Regions from separate parts of the Pseudomonas sp. Marseille-Q7302 genome, predicted to be linked through region 1. Evidence: predicted binding sites of a transcription regulator. Region 1 holds the regulator's gene; the other holds the start of a gene.
The links. Region 1 encodes sigma-54, which starts transcription at its own class of promoters, with help from an activator protein. Its sites were predicted from a motif close to ANTGGCATNNANNTTGCTNT; they were not measured.

Region 1 (6,869 bases):
CGTCGATCTGCCGCAGGTCAGCGAGGACACCTTGGTATCCGACGCCCTGCTGGAGATGTCGCGCAAGGGGCTGGGCATGACCAGCGTACTGGGCGCCGATGGCCGCCTCGCCGGCATCTTCACCGATGGCGATCTGCGGCGCGCCCTGGATCGCGGTATCGATGTCCGGACCACGCCCATCGCAACCGTGATGACCCGCGGCGGTCGAACCGCCAGGGCCCAGATGCTCGCGGCGGAGGCGCTGAAGATCATGGAAGAGCACAAGATCAATGCGCTGGTGGTGATCGATGACGAGCGGCGCCCGGTCGGTGCGCTCAACATGGGTGACCTGCTACGCGCCGGGGTGCTGTAGGCCGGGTTATACTGACCGACTAAATACGCCCACAACTCGTGTTCAACCCGCCGCCCCCGTGCGGCCCACCACAGGTACCCTCATGTTTCGCAGCTTGCGCCGACCCGTGCTGTTGGTCCTGATCGCCGCCGCGCTCATCGCGATCGGCTACTGGAACATCCTGCCGCAGCGCTTCGTCGATGCTCCAGCGTCATCGACCCCGCAAGACAGTGCCATCGACGGTTATGCCCTCAATACCCGGACGATTCAGTATCGCCTGGACGGCAAGATCCAGTACGAACTCAAGGCCGAGCGCAGCGAACACGTCAAGGCCACCGACGTCACCCTGGTGACCCGGCCCGACATGCTGGCCTTTCGTGGCACCGACTTTCCCTGGCACATTCGCAGTGCCCGCGCCGAGGTGGCTCCCGGTGGCAGTCAGGCGGAGCTGATCGATGACGTGCGTGTGGAACGTACCGACGCGAAAGGCCGCCCGGTGGTATTGACCACCACCCGCATGACCGTCTTTCCTGACAAACAATATGCGCAAACCGAGCAAGCCGTTAGAATCGAGGCCGCCAATGGGGTGACCACGGCCAATGGCATGAAAGCGTATCTAGAAGACGGCAGAATGCTCCTGCTGTCCAACGTAAGAGGCCAGCATGAGGTTCGTTAAAACCCTCCCCTTCCTGTTCACCCTCGGCGCCACCTTGGGCAGTGCCGCGGCTTGGGCCCTGCCGACCGATCGTACCCAGCCGATCCGCGTGCAGGCCGACAGCGCCGAGCTCGATGACAAGCAGGGCGTGGCCGTGTATCGCGGAGACGTGGTCATCACCCAGGGCAGCATGAAGATCACCGGCAATACCGTGACCTTGACCCAGGACAACCAGGGCAATATCAAGGTCGCCACCGCAGTGGGCAAACCGGCCTACTACGAGCAGAAACCCTCGGCGGACAAGGACATCGTCAAGGCCTATGGCCTGACCATCCAATACTTCGCCCAGGAAAACCGCATCATCCTGATCGACCAGGCCAAGGTGGTCCAACAGGGCAACACCTTCGAAGGCGAGAAGATCGTCTACGACACCCAGCGCCAGATCGTCAATGCAGGACGGGCCAACGGCAGCAAGGTCACCACGCCGCGGCCGCGGATCGACATGGTCATCCAGCCCAAGGATCAGCAGCAGTCGGGGCAGAAACAATGACGGTCACGCTCAAAGCCCAGCATCTGGCCAAGAGCTACAAGGGTCGTCAGGTCGTTCGTGATGTCAGCGTCAGCATCGACAGCGGCCAGATCGTTGGCCTGCTAGGCCCGAACGGCGCCGGCAAGACCACCTGCTTCTACATGATCGTCGGCCTGGTCAAGGCGGATCAGGGTCGCGTGCTGATCGACGACCAGGATGTCACCGCGCTGCCCATGCATGGCCGCGCCCGTGCCGGGATCGGCTATCTGCCCCAGGAAGCCTCGATCTTTCGCAAGCTGACCGTGGCCGACAACATCCTTGGCATCCTGGAAACCCGCAAGGACCTGGACAAGGCCGGACGACTGCGCGAGCTGGAAAGCCTGCTGCAGGAATTCCACATCACCCACATCCGCGACAACCGGGGCATGAGCCTGTCTGGCGGTGAAAGACGCCGTGTCGAGATCGCCCGCGCCCTCGCCACCGCGCCCAAGTTCATCCTGCTCGACGAACCCTTCGCGGGCGTGGACCCCATCTCGGTGGGCGATATCAAGCAGATCATCCGCCACCTCAAGGCCAAGGGCATCGGTGTGCTCATCACCGATCACAACGTGCGGGAAACCCTGACCATCTGCGAAACGGCCTATATCGTCAATGACGGCCAACTCATCGCCGAAGGCACCGCCGAAGAAGTCCTCGCCAACGACCTGGTGAAGGAAGTCTATCTGGGCCACGAATTCCGCCTCTAGGCAAACCCGGGGAAACAAGGCATATAATTTGCTAACGCTCGCAGGGTTCGCGAGGTTCGGTGGCGCTGTTCGCGTCGGTAGACAAGGTGTATTTCCGCAGCCATGAAACCATCGCTAGTCCTCAAGATGGGCCAGCAGCTGACGATGACGCCGCAGCTGCAACAAGCCATACGTCTGCTCCAGCTCTCGACGCTCGATTTGCAGCAGGAAATCCAGGAAGCCCTGGAATCCAATCCGATGCTGGAACGCCAGGAAGACGGGGAAGACTTCGACCAGAGCGAAGCCTCGGGCGAAAGCGACGAGCACGCGAACTCCGGCAACATGGAAACCACCTTCAAGGAAACCTCGGTCGCCACCAACGAGCTGGCCGACGAATCCGAGTGGAGCGAGCGCATCCCCAGCGACAGCGAGCTGCCGGTCGACACGGCCTGGGAAGACATCTACCAGACCAGCGCCAGCAGCCTGCCCAGCAGTGACGACGACGAGTGGGACTTCACCACTCGCACCTCGGCGGGCGAGAGCCTGCAGACGCATCTGCTCTGGCAGCTCAACCTGGCACCCATGTCGGACCTCGATCGGCTGATCGCGCTGGCCATCATCGATGGCATCGATACCGACGGTTACCTGCAGGAAAGCCTCGAAGACATCCATGCCTCGCTCGACCCGGACCTGGAAGTCGATCTCGACGAAGTCGAGGTGGTGCTCCGACGGGTCCAGCAATTCGAGCCCGCCGGCGTCGCCGCTCGTAATCTGCGCGAATGCCTGCTGATCCAGCTGGCGCAACTGCCGGCCACCCTCCCCTTGCTCGGCGAGGCCAAGCGCCTGGTCGGTGACTACCTGGATCTGCTCGGCAACCGCGACTACGCGCAGCTGATGCGGCGCATGAAGATCAAGGAAGACGAACTCAAGCCGATCATCGAGCTGATCCAGACGCTGCATCCGCGGCCTGGCTCCCAGATCGAGTCCGGCGAAGCCGAATACGTGGTACCGGACGTCATCGTGCGCAAGCACAACGAGCGCTGGCTGGTGGAGCTCAATCAGGAATCCATGCCGCGCCTGCGGGTGAATCCCCAGTATGCGGGCTTCGTCAAACGCGCCGACAGCAGCGCCGACAATACCTACATGCGCAATCAGCTGCAGGAAGCGCGCTGGTTCATCAAGAGCCTGCAGAGCCGCAACGAGACCCTGATGAAGGTGGCGACCCAGATCGTCGAGCACCAGCGGGGTTTTCTCGAATACGGCGAAGAGGCCATGAAGCCGTTGGTCCTGCACGACATCGCCGAGGCGGTGGGCATGCACGAGTCGACCATCTCCCGGGTGACCACCCAGAAGTTCATGCACACCCCGCGTGGCATCTACGAACTCAAGTATTTCTTCTCCAGTCACGTCAGCACCGCCGAAGGGGGCGAATGCTCCTCCACCGCGATCCGCGCGATCATCAAAAAATTGGTGGCGGCGGAAAACGCGAAAAAGCCGTTGAGTGACAGCAAGATCGCTGGTTTACTGGAATCGCAAGGTATACAAGTCGCTCGTCGCACGGTGGCTAAGTATCGGGAATCCCTGGGTATCGCTCCGTCCAGCGAACGCAAGCGTCTCCTCTGACGCGTCCTGATGTGACCGTGCCTCGATCGACCCGTGTCATGTCGGCGAGCAGCTTCGCCGATCGCAGCCCGGCAATAAGGAGAAGCGGTATGCAAGTCAACATCAGTGGCCATCAGCTTGAAGTGACAGAAGCCCTGCGTGACTACATCGGCGAGAAACTCGCCCGCCTCGAACGGCACTTCGACCGTATTACCAACGTCCAGGTCATTCTGGAAGTGGACAAGCTCAAGCAGAAAGCCGAAGCCACCCTGCACGTCGCTGGCGCCGCGGTGGTCGCCAACGCCGAGCATGACGACATGTATGCCGCCATTGATCTCCTGGCCGACAAGCTCGACCGCCAACTGATTAAACACAAGGAAAAATCGATCGAACGCCAGCAGGGCGTCGGCGTCCGCTGAGGTTTCGATCGCCGCTTTATGATCAGACTCGAAAATATTCTGACCCCCGGCCGCACCCAGACGGGTGCGCCGGGTGGCAGCAAAGCCGCCGTACTGGAACGTATCGCCGAACTGGCCGCGCAGGAATTGCCTGGCCATGACGCGGCGCACATCCATGAATGCCTGATGGCGCGCGAGCGCCTGGGCTCCACTGGCTTCGGCAATGGCATCGCCATTCCCCACTGTCGCCTGGCGGGCCTGCAACAGCCGCTGTGCGTCCTCTTCCACCTGCAGCAACCCGTGGACTTCGACTCCCTGGATGGCGCACCGGTAGACCTGGTGTTCGTGCTGTTGGTACCCGAAGCCGCCACCGAACAGCACCTGACCCTGCTGCGCCAGATCGCCGGCATCCTGGACCGCGCGGACATCCGCGAACGGCTACGCAAGGCCAAGGACAGCCAGGCGCTCTATCAGATCGTCGTCGAGGCCCAGAGCGGACACTGACATGCACCTCATCATCGTGAGCGGACGTTCCGGGTCGGGCAAGAGTACGGCGCTCAACGTGCTTGAGGACAATGGCTTCTACTGCATCGACAACCTGCCGGCCAGCCTCCTGCCCGAACTGGCCCAGCACGCCCTCACCGACATGGAACGGCCTCAGCCCAAGGTCGCCCTGTCCATCGATGCACGCAATCTGCCCAGCCAGCTGCAGCGCTTTCCCGAATTGCTCGAACAGGTGCGCAGCCGCAACATCCGCTGCGACATCCTCTATCTGGACGCCGATGACCAGACCTTGCTCAAGCGCTTTTCCGAGACGCGCCGCCGGCATCCGCTGTCCAATCAGGAAAGATCGCTGGCCGAGGCCATCCACGATGAGCAGGTGCTGCTGTCGCCCATCGCCGATCTGTCCGATCTTAAGATCGACACCACTCACCTGAATCTCTATCAGCTGCGTGACATCCTCAAGTTGCGTCTGCTGAACGCGCCCGAGCCCGGCACCGCCTACCTGGTGGAATCCTTCGGCTTCAAGCGGGGCCTGCCGGTGGATGCGGACATGGTCTTCGATGTACGCTTCCTGCCCAATCCCTACTGGAAACCGGACCTGCGCGACTTTTCCGGTCTCGATGCCCAGGTGCGCGATTATCTCGAGCAACAGCCCGAGGTAGAGACCCTGTACAATGACATCCGCGATTACCTGGTGAAGTGGCTGCCGCGCTTCGCGGCCAACAACAGGTCCTATGTGACCGTGGCCATTGGCTGTACCGGCGGTCATCACCGTTCGGTCTACCTGGCCGATCGCCTGGGTCGCGAACTCAAAGACCTGCTCAAGAACGTCCAGATCCGCCATCGCGATCTCTGACGCCCGTTTTGTTTCGACAAGGACAGACTCAATGCCTGCCCAACAGATCACCATCATCAACAAGCTTGGCCTGCACGCCCGCGCGGCCGCCAAGTTCGTCGGCGTGGCCGGCCGTTATCCTGCTAGCGTCCGCGTTGGCCGCAGTGGCGAGCCGCCAGTCGATGGCAAGAGCATCATGGCGGTCATGATGCTGGCCGCTGGCAAGGGCACGGTGCTGCAACTGGAAACCGAGGGTGAACAGAGCGACGAGGCCATGCGCGCCCTGATCGAACTGATCAACAACTACTTCGACGAGGGTGAGTGATCGGCCCTGCTCCAGCTTCGCCCAATAAAAAAGCCGCCCGAGGGCGGCTTTTTTATTGGGCGTCAACTCAGGCGTTCAGCGCCGCTTCGTAGCGACGGGACACTTCTGGCCAGTTGATGACGTTGAAGAAGGCACCGATGTATTCGGGACGACGGTTCTGGTAGCGCAGGTAGTAGGCGTGCTCCCAGACGTCCAGGCCGAGGATCGGGGTATTGCCAGTCATCAGCGGGCTGTCCTGGTTGCCGGTGCTCTCGACCACCAGCTTCTTCTCGGGGGTGACGCTCAGCCAGGCCCAGCCGCTGCCGAAGCGGGTCAGGGCAGCCTTGGTGAAGGCCTCCTTGAAGGCATCGAAGCCGCCCAACTGGGACTCGATGGCTTCAGCCAGAGCGCCTTCGGGCTTGCCGCCGGCGTTAGGGGCCATCACGGTCCAGAACAGGCTGTGGTTGGCATGGCCGCCGCCGTTGTTCTGCACGGCACCGCGCTTGTCCTGGGGCAGCTTGTCCAGCTGACGAACCACTTCTTCGGCCGACAGGTTGGCGAACTCGGTGCCTTCCAGCGCAGCGTTCAGGTTGTTGATGTAGGTCTGGTGGTGCTTGGTGTGGTGGATTTCCATGGTCTGGGCATCGACGTGCGGTTCCAGCGCGTCGTAGGCGTAGGGCAGCTGAGGCAGAGTATGCGGCATGCGGAATGTCTCCATGGTGGTTTTGGTATGGACCCACTGCCCTGGGGCAGTGGGGAGTACGGCTGGTGCGCCACGGCGCACCGTCTGAATCTAAGCCGTCCGGTCACGGAATTCGACCGCACGGCTATGTCCTAGTGCATTGCTAGGATACTAACGACTAACGGGGTGGGCTGTCTCCCGTTCGACGGGATTTTCCTTACCGCGACGCTTCCGGCATCTCTTCTAGCTACCCGCCAGGGTCATGCCGTCGATCAGCACCGAGCCGGTGCGCAGGCTGCCGCGG
Region 2 (6,869 bases), 1.8 Mb from region 1:
GATCATCGGCACCACCCTGGTCCCGGTGCGGGTGCGGATGTACCTGGCCCTGGCGTTGAGCCTGGTGCTGGTACCCACCTTGCCCCCGATGCCACAGGTGGATGCCATCAGCGTCCAGGCCTTGCCGCTGATCGTCGAGCAGATCCTCATCGGCGCGGTGATGGGGTTCAGCCTGCAGCTGTTCTTCCATGTCTTCGTGGTGGCCGGGCAGATCATCTCGACCCAGGCGGGTCTGAGCTTCGCGTCCATGATCGATCCGGTCAACGGCGCCTCAGCACCGGTCATGGGGCAGTTCTTCACCATGCTGGTGACGCTGCTGTTCCTGGCCATGAACGGTCATCTGGTGGTGTTCGAGATCCTTGCCGAGAGCTTCGTCACCCTGCCGGTAGGGGATACCCTGAGCGTCGAGCATTTCTGGCAGATCGCGGGCCGGCTGGGCTGGGTACTGGGTGCCGGCATCCTGTTGGTCCTGCCAGCCATCACCGCGCTGCTGGTGGTCAACATCGCCTTCGGCATCATGACCCGCGCGGCGCCGCAGCTGAACATCTTTTCCGTCGGCATGCCGCTGATCGTGGTGCTGGGCATGGTGATCGTCTGGCTCGGCACCGCCGATATCCTGTCCCACTACGAAAGTCTCGCCAGCGAGGCGCTGCAATGGCTGCGCGAACTCGCCCGCGAACGCTAGGAGGTATGCCGCATGGCTGAATCCGATGGCGAAGACCGCACAGAAGACCCCACCGAGAAACGCAAGCGTGATTCTCGGGAGGAGGGGCAGCTCCCGCGGTCACGCGAACTCGGTACGGTGGCAGTCATGCTGTCGGGTGTTGGCGGCCTGCTGATGTACGGCGCCTTCCTCGGCGGCAAGCTGCTGGAGGTGATGCGCAGCAACTTCTCGTTGCGACGCGAAGAGGTCATGGACGAACGCTTCATGGGCACCTTCCTGCTGGCCTCGGGCAAGGCGGCGATGCTGGGGATGGTGCCGATGATTGCCTTGGTGGTGATCGCCGCCATCGTCGGCCATATCGCCCTGGGCGGCTTCCTGTTTTCCGGCAAGGTGCTGGCGCCCAAGCCGAGTCGGATGAATCCGCTGTCCGGCATCACACGTATGTTCTCCAAGAACTCCCTGGTGGAGCTGCTCAAAGCGCTGGGCAAGTTCTTCATCATCCTCGGCGTGTCGGTGCTGGTGCTGATGAGCGAGCGCACGGCGTTGCTGCAGATCGCCAAGCTGCCGCTGGAGCAGGCGCTGCTGCACAGCATGCAGGTGGTGGGGCATGCCACGCTGCTGCTGGCGCTGGGATTGTTGATCATCGCAGCCGTGGACGTGCCCTTCCAGATCTTCAGCAATCGCAAGAAACTGATGATGACCAAGCAGGAGATCAAGGACGAATACAAGGACAGCGAGGGCAAGCCGGAGGTCAAGGGCAAGATTCGCCAGATGCAGCGGCAGATGGCGCAGCAGCGGATGATGGCCGAGGTGCCCAATGCCGATGTGGTCATTACCAACCCGACCCACTTCGCCGTGGCCCTCAAGTACGATGCGGCCAAGGGCGGGGCGCCGGTGCTGGTGGCCAAGGGCAGCGATTTCACCGCGCTGAAGATTCGCGAGATCGCCCAGGAACACCAGGTCTCGCTGCTGGAGTCACCCGGCCTGGCGCGGGCGGTGTATTACTCAACCGATGTGGATCAGGAGATTCCGGCCGGGCTCTATGTGGCCGTGGCTCAGGTCCTGGCCTATGTCTATCAGCTCAGGCAGTTCCGCGCCGGACGTGGCCGCAAGCCCAAGCTGTCAGACCTGCCCATCCCGCCGGATCTGCGGCGGGACGAGGAGGGGAAGGCGCCTACTTGATGACGCCGCAGGCGACGCGGGCGCCGCCACCGCCAAGGGGCTTGGGCTGATCGGAGTAGTTGTCGCCTCCGGCATGTACCATCAGGGCATGGCCCTTGATCTCTTCGAGACGCTTGATGCGGGGCGCCAGCACCGGCAGGGTGGCCTGGCCGTCGGCGGTCACATAGAGCGCCGGCAGTTCGCCCAGGTGACCATCGTCCGACCAGGGCGCGCTGTGCTTGCCGGTGTTGCGCGGATCAAGATGACCACCCGCGGCGCCGCCAGCGGTCAGGGTGCCATTCACCTCGGCCGGGCCGCAGTTGGGCTTGGTATGGACGTGGAAACCATGGATCCCCGGCTCCAGGCCCTTGAGGTCGGGGGTGAAGACCAGGCCATATTTCGAGCGGGTCACCTGCACGCTGCCGACGCTTTCACCCACACCGTCGGTCGTGACCTTGTTCACGGGAATCGTCAGGGATTCAGCCGCCTGGGCAGTGCCGGCCAGGCAGGTGGCCAACAGCGTCGCGGTCCAGATTTTCATCATGATGCTCCTCGGATAGGCGCGCTAGCGCAGGTCCCTAGACAGACTCGCGTCTTTCACCTGGGGTTCAGCCCGCCGCTCCACCGATCCGTAACCAGTCCTGTATCGCCTCCGGAAAACCTTGCGGATTCAAGCTGTTGGGCAGTTGGCCCGGAGCTTGCTCAGGCCTCTGCGAACAGTGCGCTGCGTCAACTTTCCGTGACGACGGCACCGGCAAGCGAGGAATGGGTGTGAAAGTCGATAAATCCCTGATGATGGGCAACATGCGCGGTCTGGCTCGCGGCAACCTGGGCGTGCCGCTGGCCGTCCTGGCGATGCTCGCCATGATGACCCTGCCAATGCCGCCGTTCCTGCTGGACGTGCTGTTCACCTTCAACATCGCCCTGTCGATCGTGGTCCTGCTGGTCAGCGTCTACGCCTTGCGGCCGCTGGACTTCGCCGTCTTCCCGACCATCCTGCTGGTGTCGACCCTGTTGCGCCTGGCGCTGAACGTGGCCTCGAGCCGCGTGGTGCTGCTGCACGGCCAGGATGGCCACGACGCCGCGGGCAAGGTCATCCAGGCCTTCGGTGAGGTGGTGGTCGGCGGCAACTACGTGGTCGGTGCGGTGGTGTTCGCCATCCTCATGATCATCAACTTCGTGGTGGTGACCAAGGGTGCCGGCCGTATCTCCGAGGTGTCGGCGCGCTTCACCCTGGATGCCATGCCCGGCAAGCAGATGGCGATCGACGCCGACCTCAACGCCGGCATCATCGACCAGAACGAAGCCAAGAAGCGCCGGACCGAAGTGGGCCAGGAAGCCGATTTCTACGGCTCCATGGACGGTGCCAGCAAGTTCGTGCGCGGTGACGCCGTCGCCGGCTTGCTGATCCTCTTCATCAACCTCATCGGCGGCATGGCCATCGGCATGGCCCAGCACAGTCTGTCGTTCGGCGACGCTGCCCGCATCTACGCCCTGCTGACCATCGGTGACGGCCTGGTGGCCCAGGTCCCGTCGCTGCTGCTGTCGGTCGCCGCCGCCATCATGGTGACCCGCGTCTCTTCCGCCGAGGACATGGGTCAGCAAGTCAATCGTCAGATGTTTGCTTCGCCCAAGGCGCTGGCGGTATCGGCCTTCATCATCATCGCCATGGGCCTGGTGCCGGGCATGCCGCACCTGCCGTTCCTTGGTCTGGGCGGTGGTGCCGCCGCCGGTGCCTGGCTGATCTACAAGCGTCAGCGCCAGGCCAAGCAGACCGCCGAAGTCGAAGCCAAGAAGCAGCAGGACCTGGCTCCCGTGCAGCGCCCGGCCGAGGCCAAGGAGCTGGGTTGGGACGACGTGACCCCGGTGGACATGGTGGGTCTGGAAGTCGGCTACCGGCTGATCCCCATGGTCGATCGCAACCAGGGTGGTCAACTGCTGGCACGGATCAAGGGCGTGCGCAAGAAGCTGTCCCAGGACCTCGGCTTTCTTATGCCGTCAGTTCATATTCGCGACAACCTGGACCTGCTGCCCAATGCCTATCGTCTGACGTTGATGGGGGTGAGTGTGGCCGAGGCCGAGATCTATCCCGACCGCGAACTGGCGATCAACCCCGGTCAGGTCTATGGCTCCCTCAATGGCGTCGCCGCCAAGGATCCGGCATTCGGTCTGGAAGCGGTATGGATCGACGTCACTCAGCGTGACCAGGCCCAATCCCTGGGTTACACCGTGGTGGATGCCAGTACCGTAGTCGCCACCCACCTCAACCAGATCCTCTTCAAGCATGCCCACGAGCTGATTGGTCACGAAGAAGTCCAGCAGTTGCTGCAGGTGCTGGCCAAGAGTTCGCCCAAGCTGGCCGAAGAACTGGTGCCCGGCATCGTCTCCCTGTCGACCCTGCTCAAGATCCTCCAGCAGCTGCTGCAGGAGCAGGTACCGGTCCGCGACATCCGCACCATCGCCGAAGCCATCGCCAACGTCGGTCCGCGGAGTCAAGATCCCGCCGCCATCGCCGGTGCCGTACGGGTCGCGTTGTCCCGCGCAATCGTCCAGAACATCGTAGGAATGGAGCCTGAGCTGCCTGTTATCACCCTTGAGCCAAGGTTGGAACAGATGTTGCTAAGTAGTATGCAGAAGGCCGGTCAGGGCGCCGAGGACGGTATGTTCCTTGAGCCTGGCATGGCTGAAAAACTGCAGCGTTCCCTTATCGAGGCAGCGCAGCGTCAGGAAATGATGGGTAAGCCAGTGGTGCTGCTGGTAGCTGGTGCGATCCGCGGGATGATGTCCCGCTTCGCCCGGATGGCAGCGCCGAACATGAGTGTACTGGCCTACCAGGAAATTCCGGACAACAAGCAGGTCACCATCGTCGCTACCGTTGGCCAGAATGGCTGAGGTCTAGATCATGCAAGTCAAACGTTTCTTCGCTGCCGATATGCGTCAAGCCATGAAGCTGGTACGCGACGAGCTGGGCCCGGATGCCGCCATCCTCAGCAACCGCCGGGTCGCCGGCGGGGTCGAGCTGACCGCGGCGCTGGACTACCAGGCTCCGGCACCGGCTGCGCCCAACGCGGAGCTGCAGGCGGAGTTGCGCAAGACCCATGCGAAGATCGCCCAGGCCCATGCCGACCTCAGCATTCGTGCGCCGGGCGTGCCCTCGGCCGCACCCAAGGACAAGCAGCTGCTCGGCGCCATCAGCGCCGCCGACAGCCGTCGCGAGCCGGTGATCGCCCCGCCGCGTGCCCCCCAACCGGCTGCTGCAGCAGCTGCCGCCAGCGCCGCGCCGGAAGACCGCCGCGCCCTGGAAGCCATGCGCAGCGAACTCAGTGGCCTGCGTGAACTGCTGGAAGTCCAGCTGGGCTCCATGGCCTGGACGCAGGTGCAGTCCACCCGTCCGGAGCAGGCCGGCCTCTGGCGCCGTCTGCAACGCATGGGGCTGCCGGCCGACCTGGCCCGCCACCTGCTCGACAGCGTGGCCAAGATCCAGGACCCGCGCCATGCCTGGCGCATGCTGCTGGCCAACTTCGCCCAGCTGGCCAAGACCACTGACGCCAAGATTTTGGAGGAGGGCGGCATCGTCGCCTTCGTCGGTCCGGCCGGCATGGGCAAGACCACCACCCTGGCCAAGCTCGCCGCCAACTACGTGCTCAAGTACGGTCCCCAGAGTCTGGCGCTGGTCAGCATGGACAGCTTCCGCATCGGTGCCCAGGAGCAGATCAAGACCCTGGGCCGCATCCTCGACGTACCGGTGACCCTGGTCGATCCGGGCCAGTCCCTGGCGCAGGCCCTGGCGCCCCTGGCACGCAAGCGTCTGGTGCTGATCGATACCGCGGGCATGCCCGCCAACGATCCGGCGCTCAAGGCGCAGCTCGAAGCCCTGGCGAACCGCCAGCTGAAGATTCGCAATTACCTGGTGCTGGGTGTCACCAGCCAGAGCCAGGTGCTCAAGGCGGCCTATCACAGCTATCGGCGCTGCGGCCTGAGCGGCTGCGTGCTGACCAAGCTGGACGAGGCCGCCAGCCTCGGCGAAGCCCTGGGCCTGGCCATCAGCCAGCGCCTGCCGGTGGCCTACATCGCCGACGGTCCGCGCATCCCGGACGATCTGCATCCGGCTCGCAGCCACCAGCTGGTGAGCCGCGCCGTGAGCCTGCAGGCGTCCGAAGAGCCGAGCGAAGAAACCATGGCCGGCATGTTCGCCGGCCTGTATCAGAGCAATGCCCGCCGCGCCGGTTAGCGCCGACGAACGGTAGTGGTGCATCGCATGCCTGGGCACGCCAAATGCACTTGGTCTAAAGTGTGACGGATTTCAATCAAAGGTATCAGGCAATGGGTAGCATGCATCCCGTCCAAGTCATAGCGGTCACGGGCGGTAAAGGCGGTGTCGGCAAGACCAATGTGTCGGTCAACCTGGCCTTGGCCCTGGCCGATATCGGGCGGCGCGTCATGCTGCTCGACGCCGACCTGGGCCTTGCCAACATCGACGTTCTGCTCGGGCTGTCGCCCAAGCGCACCCTGGCCGACGTCATTTCCGGCGAATGTGAGCTGCGCGACGTGCTGCTGCACGGGCCGGGCGGCATCCGCATCGTCCCGGCAGCCTCGGGCACCCAGGCGATGGTCAATCTGACGCCGGCCCAGCATGCCGGTCTGATCCAGGCCTTCAGCGACATCAGCGAGAACCTCGACGTGCTCATCGTCGATACCGCTGCCGGCATCGGCGACCAGGTGGTCAGCTTCGTCCGCGCCGCCCAGGAAGTCCTGGTCGTGGTGTGCGACGAGCCCACCTCCATCACCGATGCCTACGCCCTGATCAAGCTGCTCAATCGCGACCATGGCGTCACCCGTTTCCGGGTGTTGGCGAATATGGCGCTGACACCCCAGGAAGGCCGCAATCTCTTTGCTAAGCTGACCAAGGTGACCGACAGATTCCTGGATGTCGCCTTGCAATACGTGGGCGCCATTCCGTTCGATGAAGCGGTGCGCAAAGCGGTACAGAAACAGCGCCCCGTGTACGAAGCCTTTCCGCGTGCCAAGGCCTCACTGGCCTTTC

Region 2: a site for sigma-54 is predicted at 2,511-2,530, ahead of flhA (flagellar biosynthesis protein FlhA). Genes of this name have one in related genera too.

The regions. Positions count from the first base shown of each region.
Region 1 covers NZ_CBCOPK010000001.1:1,452,290-1,459,158, reverse strand. Annotated here, with positions in the region: gene ACWPW1_RS06715 (KpsF/GutQ family sugar-phosphate isomerase) at 1-352, shown strand, start outside; gene lptC (LPS export ABC transporter periplasmic protein LptC) at 435-1,007, shown strand; gene lptA (lipopolysaccharide transport periplasmic protein LptA) at 994-1,536, shown strand; gene lptB (LPS export ABC transporter ATP-binding protein) at 1,533-2,261, shown strand; gene ACWPW1_RS06695 (RNA polymerase factor sigma-54) at 2,364-3,863, shown strand; gene hpf (ribosome hibernation-promoting factor, HPF/YfiA family) at 3,953-4,261, shown strand; gene ptsN (PTS IIA-like nitrogen regulatory protein PtsN) at 4,280-4,744, shown strand; gene rapZ (RNase adapter RapZ) at 4,746-5,600, shown strand; gene ACWPW1_RS06675 (HPr family phosphocarrier protein) at 5,632-5,904, shown strand; gene ACWPW1_RS06670 (superoxide dismutase) at 5,972-6,586, opposite strand; gene pmbA (metalloprotease PmbA) at 6,809-6,869, opposite strand, start outside.
Region 2 covers NZ_CBCOPK010000001.1:3,256,438-3,263,306, reverse strand. Annotated here, with positions in the region: gene fliR (flagellar biosynthetic protein FliR) at 1-685, shown strand, start outside; gene flhB (flagellar biosynthesis protein FlhB) at 698-1,846, shown strand; gene sodC (superoxide dismutase [Cu-Zn] SodC) at 1,839-2,366, opposite strand; gene flhA (flagellar biosynthesis protein FlhA) at 2,618-4,717, shown strand; gene flhF (flagellar biosynthesis protein FlhF) at 4,728-6,056, shown strand; gene fleN (flagellar synthesis regulator FleN) at 6,149-6,869, shown strand, end outside.